Regions from separate parts of the Maridesulfovibrio pacificus genome, predicted to be linked through region 1. Evidence: predicted binding sites of a transcription regulator. Region 1 holds the regulator's gene; the other holds the start of a gene.
The links. Region 1 encodes sigma-54, which starts transcription at its own class of promoters, with help from an activator protein. Its sites were predicted from a motif close to CTGGCACGGNNNNTGCTT; they were not measured.

Region 1 (5,802 bases):
GGCTGACCCCGGTCACAACCTCAATATCATCCCCCTGCAGCAGGGAAAGACTGAGGTTAGTGGGTGTTCCACCAAACATATCGGTAAGGATGAGAACTCCGTTCCCGTTTTTCACTTCGGCAATATTGCTCTTCAATGAGTCCACCGCCGCATCGATGCCCTGAGAGACATCGACACTAAGGGAGAGCACTCCCTCCTGAGGACCGACAATAAGTTCACCCGCTTCAATAAGCGCCTGTCCGAAGTTACCATGGGTAACAAGAACAATTCCGTTTTTACTAGATTCTATGCCCATCTAAATTCCCGATATATTCTACAAAAAACTATTTCAAATGAATGTGCTTATGTTCAAGAGAAACAGAATAACCATTATCTTTAAGAGTTGCAAATACCCTTTCTGCTGTGGCAACGGAACGATGCCGTCCTCCAGTGCAGCCTAAAGCGATAGTCAGCCTGTATCTTCCCTCCTCCTCGTAAAGAGGAAGGACATATTGAAGGAAATCGAGATATTTCTCAATAAAAATAGAGCCCGGTTCAGTACCTAAAACATAATCTGAAATAGCTTTATCCTGACCGGAAAGTGGGCGGAGCTCTTCTTCGAAATATGGATTGGGAAGAAATCTCAGGTCCATAACCATATCGGCAGCGGTAGGCACGTCATGCTTAAAACCGAAAGACATAACATGTACGCGCAGTCCGCGAGTCTTTTCACTAAGCTCTGCCCATTTTTCCTGAATACGGCGGCGCAGATCGTGAATAGAATAGGTGGTGGTATCAATAACCAGATCGGCCTGCTGGCGCACTTCGCCAAGGATTTCCCTTTCTTTCTCAAGAGCCTGCTCTAAGCCGATATCTCGGGACTCAAGAGGATGCAGACGACGTGTAGTAGCGTACCTGCGCACAAGCTCCGGCAAGCGGGCTTCAAGGTAAAGAATGCTTGGGCGATACCCCTTGGAGGTTAATTCTTCGCGTGTGGCCTCCCAGTCAACACTGAACTCAAGCTGACGTAAATCCATACCCAGCACCAGACCGCGATATGCATTGTCACGAGTATTGAACAGCTCAACCAGGCGCGGAAGCATGCTCGCAGGCAATCCGTCCACACAAAAAAAACGCAGATCCTCAAAGACCCTTAGAACGGTAGATTTACCGGCTCCGGAAAGACCGCTCACAACAATCACAGGAAAGGAATCTACATCGACCACCTCAATATCCTCCTTGCGCAATAGCCTACAAACAAAATTAGCAATGACCCAAGTTCATTGCTAATCTGATTTGTTAATTTGAAAAATGTCGATTCTAGCTGAGACCGAGGAGCTTAAGCAGCTCCTGCTTGTCATCTGTCTCTATAAATGCCTGCCGAAATGCTTCATCTTTAAGTTGCCGGGAAATCTGTGCCAAAACCTTCAAATGAGCACCGGCCCCCTGTTCGGGGGCCAGTACCATAAAGAATATCTTACATGGCTGCATGTCCAGAGATTCGAAGTCGACTCCCTCGCTGGATCGGCCGACCACCACGACAATCTCTTCAAGACATTCCAGTTTACCGTGGGGGATGGCTATGCCATCCCCGATTCCGGTTGTTCCAAGTTTTTCGCGATCATTAAGGACCTTAAGGGCATTTTCCACATCCACTTCCAGACCTGCGTCCTTTAGGGTGGAAACCATTTCTTTCAGAACTTCACTCTTATCAGAGGCCTGCAGTTCATGAATTACAAGGTCCTTTGCCAGATTATCAGTTATATTCATCAGTTAGTATCCTGGGTCAATTAAACCGAAGTCGCCATTATTGCGGCGATAAATTACGTTTATGGCTTCATTATCCGCGTTGCGGAATACGAGGAATTCGTGGTCGAGAGTCTGAAGCTGCTCTGCGGCTTCATCGACACTCATAGGCTTGGGAACAAAGGAGTCAGACTCCACAATCACAGGTTCCCTATACTCTTCCTCTCCATAGCTGAGAATATCCATTCGGGCAGGAGCTGACTCCTTACGCCTATGGCTTCTCATCTTTTCGTTTGCGCGGCGAAGCTGGGCTTCAAGCTTGTCCAGAACCATATCCACGGTGGAATACATGTCCTCGGACACTTCGTAAGCTGAAACATGAAGATGATCAGAGCTGAAAACAACTTCCGCAACATGCCTGAACTTATCTACTGACAGATTCACCTGCATATCAGTGTTGTCAGGATTGCTTACGTACTTTACCAACTTGGAGAAACGGCTGTTTGCATATTCCTTAAGATGTTCGGATGCGTCGAAGTTCTTAAAAGTAAATGCTACGTTCATAAAGAGCCTCCTTAGTAAAGGGTGAATATGCGTTGATTTCTCCGGACTACATTAGAATACTTTTTTCCTCTTGGAAGAGGAGAGAATCCCCATTGCAGTCCTATACTTGGCTACGGTCCTTCTGGCTATGTTGACTTCCAGTTTCTCTTTGAGAATCTCAGCTATCTTTTCATCGCTGAGGGGTTTCTTTCCGTCTTCTTCACCGATCAATTTCTTGATCGTCGCCTTGACGGACTCGGAACCGACCTGAGAACCGTCATCCAGACCGAGCGCACTATTAAAGAAAAATTTAAGTTCATAAATCCCATGCGGAGTAGAAACATACTTATTAGTAGTGATTCGGCTCACAGTGGATTCATGCATCTCGATGTCTTCCGCAACCTCCTTAAGAATAAGCGGTTTTAACTTGGTGACACCGTGGGCGAAAAACTCTCGCTGGAATCTCACTATGGATTCAAGAACCTTATATAAGGTACGTTGCCGCTGATACAGGCTCTTCATCAGCCATTGAGCGGAACGCATCTTGTCCTGAAAATATTCCTTGTCATCTCCCTTGGTTGATTCAAGAGTCTCCACATAAAATGCATTCATTTGCAATTTCGGAAGACCGTCTTCGTTCAGAACTATGACAAAATCACCGTCATATTCATAAACATAAGCATCAGGGCTGACATAGAAAGAGTCTCCACTTGAAAAACTTGCTCCGGGCAGCGGATCAAGTGTCTGCATCAAGTCCAGATAACTCTTTAAATCCTCCATACTGAGCTTGAACTTTCTTGCCAGAGGCTTGTAGCGCTTCTTTTCAAGATCATCCAAATGATCCCGGACCAGCGAAACCAGAATTGGATCATCGTCAAGCTTCAATGCTTCCAGCTGGATAAGCAGACATTCCTGCGGAGTCCTTGCCGCCACGCCTACCGGATCGAATCGCTGAATGCGATGCAATACCTTTTCTACATCTTCGATTTCAGCATAGCATGTTTCACAGACTTCTTCCAAGTCTATCCGCAAAAAACCTCCCGAACTTAAATTACCAATAAGACATTCACCTATGGCAATATCCTTCTCAGTAAAATCGGAAAGAGTCATCTGCCAATGCAGATGGCCATCAAGGGATGCCGACTTGGTCAGGCGTGCTTCAAAAGAAGTTCCTTCTTCATATGATTCCGACTCGCGGGAAGAGGACTGCTTTGATGTACTGGAAAATTCACCGAGATAGTTCTCCCACTCGGCTTCCTTGGAAATTTGTGCTTCTTCGGCAGTAGCGGTGCCTGCATCCGCATCGGGAGAGTCTGTACGCTCCTGAGCTTCAGCTTCTTCAAGGATAGGATTCTCCATGAGTTCCTGGTGGACGGTATCCACCAACTCCAATCGGGAAAGCTGCAACAACTTGATCGCCTGCTGCAGCTGAGGAGTCATTACCAGCTGTTGAGTAAGCTTTAATTGTTGTCTAAGTTCCAACCCCATATATTCAGGCCACCTTGTAAATTGATTCGTGTATTTTCAGATTCAGATTTATTGTTACACTATATACTGGACTAAACTTTTTTTTCATTCTTTTAATCCGAGCTTGATTCAACTATGCCACATCCCATTGCAAGATGCAACAAAGACCTCTGATTTGTCTGAAATTTAAGGATTTTTTATAAAATAGAAATGCATATGAAAAAAGTGTACCAATGTTCTGCCCGACTGTAAATCGACAAAGACAAAATTCATCAAACTTTACCAAAAAAAAGCCGAAACTCATTAGAGTTCCGGCTTGTAAAAAATCAATTCTCAGCACGCAAAGCTAAAGACTGAAACTATCACCCAGATAAAGTCTGCGGGCCTTGGTGTTTTTCACGATGTTCTCAGGTGAACCATTCAAAATCACTCTGCCCTCATAAACAAGGTAAGCACGATCACAGATAGAAAGAGTCTCGCGAACGTTATGGTCGGAAATTAAAATCCCAAGCCCCATATCCTTAAGCGTGGAAATAATATCCTGAATATCAATTACCGCGATTGGGTCAATACCCGCAAACGGTTCATCAAGCAGAATAAACTTGGGGTTATTAATCATGGCGCGGGCGATCTCAAGCCTGCGACGTTCACCACCTGAAAGGTACATTGCCTTCTGGTCGGCAAGACGGAGAATGCCAAGCTGATCCAACAGCTCGTCCGCCCTTTTCGGCACATCCTTACCGGAAAGGCCCGTATGCTCAATAATTATCTCAAGATTCTTACGCACGGAAAGCTTTTTGAAAATTGAACTTTCCTGCGGAAGATAGCTTAGTCCCAAGCGGGCCCGCTCATGCAAAGGCAATCGGGTAATCTGCTGCTTATTAAAATAAACATCCCCGGACGTGGGTTTAACAACACCTACGAGCATATAAAATGTTGTGGTCTTACCGGCTCCGTTCGGACCAAGCAACCCCACAACCTCACCCTCACGCACGGTCAAACCGATTCCACGGACAACCTCTTTGGGTCCGTAGTTCTTAACCAGTTTTTTGGCGATAATTGCAGACATAAAATTCCTTTAATGACCTAAGGGGAAACATTTTTAGGGGTATAGAAAATGGCTTCGATAGGCTTATTACCGCCAACAACCTCTGCTCGGTTATCCTTCAGATAAAATTTAATTTCATCACCCTGAATAAGGTTGGGACCATCCTGCAGTTCTGCATTACCATTCATATAAATGATTGAATCACCCACCACATAGGTCAGCTTGTCGCAATGCCCTTTGCGTTTCTTCATGACTACTTTTACGTTACCGGCAGCCACGATCTTCTTAATCTTGTCCTGAGTATCGGAAAGAGAATCACCTTCAGGACGCAAATGAGCGGTCAAAGTGTCAGAAGTAAGAGTCACATCAAGGCGCACAACCTTAACTTTACCGGAAAAAGTAATCCGGTTGCGATTTTCACTGAAAGTCATCTTGGTAGACGTAATCTTGATGGGCACTTCGTCCGGTCCACCGGGCTTGCGCTTCTTGCTAGGTTTTTCTTTTTCCATGACCGGAGCTTCCGCCTTAAGATAAGTACCGAAAACATAGCCGACACGCTTCAGTTCATTATCCTTACCCGGCTTGAAAACAGGATACCATTTTCCTTCCCCCTGCCCCACGCTCACAGCTTCTCCAAGCTCAAGCTTATCTACAATCAAAGACTTGGCATCAGGTTCGGAACGAACATTAAGCACAGCTGTAGCATACATGGTTTTAGTTTTAACGGGAGCCATCAGCATTTCATCCATGGCTTCTTCCATGGCAGCAAGTTCGCTGCCACGCTTAACTTCCGCCTTTGCCTTACGCACCTCTTCAGCTTCAATCTCAGCTTTACGGGCGTCTATTCCGGCCATCTGGGTTTTCTCCAGATTTTTGGGATAAGGGGCAAGAAACGGTCCCCATGCATAACCCCAGACAGGGGTATCGTCTTTGACCATGGCATCAATGCGATAAAGGGCGTACATGCCACCCTTCTCAGCCCCGACCTGTGCGCGGTGTCCGGGACTGAGCACACCTAC
Region 2 (5,802 bases), on a different contig from region 1:
ATTGCTCAAATGGCTGAGCTGATTTTTAAGCAGACTAACGGCAAACCGCAGCAACTGACTTTTTTCACATCCGGCAGCACCGGAACTCCTGTTCCTGCCGTTTCCAGCTATTCTGATCTTGAGCAGGAAATCCATTCACTTGCTGCGATCTTTAACGAACGCAAACGGGTGGTCAGCTTTGTTCCCCGTCACCATATATACGGATTTCTTTTCTCTATCCTGCTGCCCAAAGCTCTGGAAGTTCCAATTGAGTACAGGGCCGCACTGCCCGGAGCCGAGCAGATTAAAACAATGCTCCCCGGCGACCTGATCATCGCTTTCCCCCTGCTCTGGAAAAAGCTTGAAAAACTGAATTGCCGATTCCCGGAAAACGTCTACGGAGTAACTTCTACCGGACCTTGCCCCGCCGAAACCATCAACAGCCTGCAAGCACAGGGACTGGACCGCATGACTGAAGTCTACGGATCATCCGAGACCGGAGGGGTAGGCTTCCGCCATGACCCATCCGGCATGTATACTTTGCTGGAACACTGGATACAGACCGGGGATTCCACAATCGAGAGGACCTCGGCAGACGGAAACAAACAGCAGCATACTCTGCAGGATAATCTGGAATGGCAGGGCAATAAATTTAAGCCCCTGAAACGATCTGACAAAGCCGTCCAAGTCGGGGGGATTAATGTTTACCCCGCACGGGTGGAGGCTATTTTCAAGAGCAATCCGCACGTCCGCGAGTGCGTAGTAAGGCTGATGCGCCCGGAAGAAGGGGAAAGGTTGAAAGCCTTTATCGTCCCCGCAGATGATGTTGAGTACGCAACACTTGAAAGAGAATTACGGGAACTTGCAGCAAACGAACTCACTCGCCATGAAAAACCCGGAAAATACGATTTCGGATCATCTCTACCGCTTTCGGAAATGGGGAAACTCAGCGACTGGTAAATAACTCAGCTAAGCAATTACCCACATTTCTCATCGCTCCTTCTAGTAATCTCTTAGAAAAAAGATTACGTTTTTATTAAACATAATCTGGAGCGCAAAGATGAATACGATCAATAAAACCATACTTCTGTTTTTCCTGCTCACTCTTTTCACTGCATCCTTTGCCCACGCCGAAGACGTAGCAAAAGGCGTCAACTGTCCTCCCGGCTGGAGTGATAATCAGGTTGCCCGTGGCGACAACCGGGTCAAGCAGTGCATCTCACCTTCACTTGATTCCAGTATCGAACTTTACGTTACTCCCGGCGGGAAAATCCCCATAGACAAGCTTCTGGATAATTGGATCACTGCCTTGAAACAGCAGGGTTTCCCTCTGGATAGACTGGTTTCCACCAAAAATGGACATGTCTCCGGCGCACCTGCCATTTTTCGTGAATATGAAGGAAAAGCCGATGACACCACCTATGAATCACTGCTGGCTGCCAGCCGTCATAACGGTGTAAATTACATCTTTCAGGGCCGCTATTCCGATACGGACCGCGAAGCCGAACAGCTTGTCAGACACTCTTTGAACACATGGAATTTTTCTGAAGACAGCACCAAAGAAGATACTCCTTACGACTCCCCGAAAAATGCCGGAACCAGCGGCAGTTTCAAAAATATAGGAGGCTGCTGGGCATGGGGACTGTGGAAAGCTCCTTCAGGCGCATCGGTTGTTATCCTCCCGGACGGTCGCGCCATATTTGACGGGCAGACCTTGAAACACTGGCGGCCAACATCGGAAGAAGCCACAATCATCATGGAAATCCCCGGTAAATGGGGTGGCGGAAGTGCCATGTGGACCCATCCCGAAGGACGCCATGATGTAATCATTCAAGAAGAATTCCCTGAAGCAAGGCAGATCCTCATCCGCGATTCATGGGAATACAGCTACAAGGGCAAGGCATTTAAAGCCTGCCACCACTAAAAAGTACCAGACGGCATAGAACGCGCAAGATGCAAGGCGCAAGAAAAAGGCTTTTCACCCGATGTGAAAAGCCTTTATGCGTGGTCTTGATCCCAGTGATCAAGACACTAGCCAGTCAGGAAATTTTTAACTGTTTTTCATACGCCGCAAGCGGGCCCGTCCTTCAGCAATCATGGATTCAAGACCGTAGCGTTTAACCCGGTATCCCATCTGCCGAGCAGAAAGGCCCAACGTTTCAGCAGCCTTGTACTGAATCCAACCGCTGCGTTCCAAAGCGGCGACAACTTCATTGCGCTCCACTTCCTTGAGCGAAGTACAATGGGGCAATTCATCATTAGGTGCCGGAGCACTTGAACCGGAAGAACTACTCGAAGTTCCGCGCTGCCCCGGTGCAAGATATGATTTCAGAAATTCGAGGGTGATGTATTCGGAATCGGACATGATCACCAGCCGCTCCAGCAAGTTCTGCATCTCACGCACATTACCCGGCCAATCGTAGAGCATAAGCGAATCAAGAGCCGCAGGAGTGAAAAACATCTTGCGCCCGTAGTCTTCGGCCATTTTCTGAATAAAATAGTTGAGCAGCCCGGTAATATCCTCTTTGCGATCCCGTAAAGGAGGAACGGTGATGGGGAAGATATTCAACCGGTAATAGAGATCAAGACGAAACTCACTCCTCTCCACCAGCACCCCGAGGTCGCGGTTGGTGGCTGCTAAGATGCGTACATCAATATTGCGGGTCTTGTTTGAACCGATCCGCTCCAGCTCTTTTTCCTGTAATACCCGCAAAAGCTTGGCCTGCAGGCTCATGGGAAATTCCCCGATCTCATCAAGAAAAATTGTCCCGCCGTCAGCTTCTTCAAAACGCCCCGGGCGGGTGGAGGCCGCCCCGGTGAAAGACCCTTTCTCATGGCCGAAAAGCTCGGACTCAAGCAGATTTTCCGGGATTGAAGCACAGTTAACCTTAATAAAAGGATGGCTGCTGCGGTCGGAAAGCTCATGGATAATCTTGGCCATGAGAGTTTTCCCGACACCGGACTCGCCCAGTAACAGGACTGTGGCCTTGGTCGGGGCAACCTTTTCCAATTGCCGCTGGACCTCGACCATAGCCGAACTCTGACCGACTATATAAAGCCCCTTGGACTTTTTTGAGATCTGATATTTCAAAGAGGTGTTTTCGCGCTTGAGGGCAGCTTCGCGCTCAAGGATTTTCTCATTAAGACTGATGAACTGGCCGATGAGGGTGGCTACAATTTTCAAAAAATCAATATCTTCTTCCGCAGCCACATGGTCACCGAAAATGCGGTCCACATTCAGCACACCGATGGGGTCGCTATGCAGGATGATCGGTACCCCGATAAACCCTACTTTAGCACGTTCAATCTTTCTGGCCCCGGTTTTATCAAGAAAAAGAGGTTCCTTGCTAATGTCGGGAACGTAATAAGGCTCCCCGGTCTGGAAGATGCGACCGGTGACCCCCTCATCGAGACGGTAAACACCGCGCTGCTTTTCTTCTATGGATAAACCGTAGGACGCATTAATTGAAAGCTGCTTGGTTTCCGGGTCGTAGAGGGTCACTGTCGCCCGCTTCATGCTCAGATTCTCCGAAAGAATACTGAGCACACCGTCTAGGGCGGACTCCAAATCAAGCGCCTGCTCAATGGCCTGACAGATTGCCAGCAACGCGGAAAGCTTAAGTCCGTGCAATGAAGGATACATATTTGCATCTAAGCAAACTAAGTGCCATTACATCAAAAAGTACAATATGCTACTATTTCAGCCTGTTATGAGAAGTACAATTTTGAATCCATTTACATTTATGTAAATTACCTAATGACAATGAACATTAATGGAAAAGTTGCCACCCATTCTTCAGCCATGGTATAATTCAATAGAGGAAACCGGTTCCTGTAAAAGAGGAGGGCTTATGCATGGCTGGGCAGGATGGATTTTACGGGTAGATCTGAATAGTGGGAGAATCAATAGAATCCCCCTTGATCCCGACATAGCGCGCAAATTCATCGGCGGGCGGGGATTAAATTAACTGACCTTATCCAATTTGGATCTGATTATAATCAGCAAACAGACAGACACCCCGGCCCGCAAGGAATAAGATGGCCTGCCCATATGGGAACTGGAGGATTATCCTAGTGGAGGAAAGCGCTGCTAACCAGTCCACAGTCCGGTAAAATCAAATGTATCCACATCCACTAATCCCCGGTCGGTAAGTTTCAGGCTGGGGATTACCGGCAGGGCCAAAAAAGATATGAGCATGAAGGGATTGTAGGAGCAGCCCAGCTTTTGTGTGGCCCGATTAAGTTCGCGTACTTCGTCAGCTACTTCGACAAGTCCTTTGTCACTCATTAATCCGGCAATAGGTAAAGGCAAGGTAGCCAGAATACTGCCTTCACGGACAACAGCAAACCCGCCGCCCATACGTACCACTTGCTGCGCGGCCAGCACCATATCCACATCATTCATCCCGGCAACGATCAGGTTATGGGAATCATGGGCCACTGTTCCGGCGATGGCACCTTGAGCAAGGCCCAATCCGCGCACAAAACCGGTAGCGCGGTTACCTGTAGCCCGATGCCTTTCGATGACAGTAAGCTTACTGATATCACGTGCGGGATCGGCTATGGGTACACCGTCTTCAAGCAGCGGTTCCATTACCAGATTTTCAGTCAGCAATTGACCGTGGGAAATTCCGATAACCCGTATTTTCCCGCTACCCTCCTCCGGTGCAAACATGGATTCATTAATTTCAGCACCAACGTTCATGGAGCTGCGCACAGGCAATCCATTGCCGGATTCAAAATCATGTTCATCCAAAGGCAGTCCATTCAAGAATACCTCATGAATAAAGAAATCCTTAAGATCATCCACCAGAAAACAATTGGCCTTGAACCCCGGTCCGATAGCCCCGTAACCATTCAACCCGAAGTAACGGGCCGGATTGATGGAGACCATCTGCACTGCCCTGAGCGGGTCGATACCCAGAGCAACAGCCCGCCGCAGGCCGTAATCAAGATGCCCGTTCTCGCGCAGGTCCAGCACATTTCGATCATCAGTAACTATCGAGATATTCTGGGAATTAAAATTATTTACCACACCGAGCAGGTCTTCCATATTCCGTTCAAGCGAACCTTCGCGCATCATCAAATGCATGCCCGCACGCAGTTTCTCCAGTGCTTCAGAAGTATTTGAACATTCGTGGTCGCTACGCGGTCCGGCAAGAATATAGCCGTTCAAATCCATGCCTGAAAGAAGCGGCGCATGACCGTCAATCACCTTACCCGCGGCTGCTTTCAATTTGGAAAGAACCACTTCATCTCCAGCAAGAACTCCGGGAAAATTCATCATTTCAGCCAACCCCAGAATTCTATCCGGGTAGAGGCGCAGAAAATGCTCCACATCAACAGAATTGAGACGTGCACCGGAATCCTCCAATGACGTAGCAGGAACGCAGGAAGGAAACATAAAAAAGATCGACACCGGCAGGTCGCGGGAAGTCTTGAGCATATACTCCACTCCCGTACGGCCCAAGACATTGGCTATTTCATGAGGATCGCAAACAACGGCAGCTGTGCCATGCTCGGCAACGGCGCGAGCAAAAACGGGCGGGGTCAGCAAAGTGGATTCAATGTGAATATGGCCTTCCACCAGTCCCGGAAGCAGGAACCGCCCTTTAGCATCATATTCGCGGTTGCCTTCATAGGGTCCGAACCCCAAAAACAATCCTTCAGCAATGCCGACATCCGCCTGATGAATTTCCCCGCTAAGCACATTAACCACCCGACAGTTACGGATAACCAGATCAACGTGTCCCGACCCGCGGGCCAAATCAATCATTCGGGCCAACTGCATAAATCCTCCGGTGTTGAAATCAATCAGAATAT

Region 2: a site for sigma-54 is predicted at 3,633-3,650, ahead of nifA (nif-specific transcriptional activator NifA). Genes of this name have one in related genera too.

What each region holds. Positions count from the first base shown of each region.
Region 1 is NZ_JBLZNE010000001.1:1,472,953-1,478,754, forward strand. Features, by position in the region: gene ACNI23_RS06865 (PTS sugar transporter subunit IIA) at 1-295, opposite strand, end outside; gene rapZ (RNase adapter RapZ) at 324-1,205, opposite strand; gene ACNI23_RS06875 (PTS sugar transporter subunit IIA) at 1,300-1,749, opposite strand; gene hpf (ribosome hibernation-promoting factor, HPF/YfiA family) at 1,753-2,289, opposite strand; gene rpoN (RNA polymerase factor sigma-54) at 2,341-3,756, opposite strand; gene lptB (LPS export ABC transporter ATP-binding protein) at 4,082-4,804, opposite strand; gene ACNI23_RS06895 (LptA/OstA family protein) at 4,822-5,802, opposite strand, start outside.
Region 2 is NZ_JBLZNE010000003.1:181,931-187,732, reverse strand. Features, by position in the region: gene ACNI23_RS20150 (AMP-binding enzyme) at 1-939, shown strand, start outside; gene ACNI23_RS20145 (hypothetical protein) at 1,040-1,903, shown strand; gene nifA (nif-specific transcriptional activator NifA) at 2,030-3,622, opposite strand; gene ade (adenine deaminase) at 4,070-5,770, opposite strand.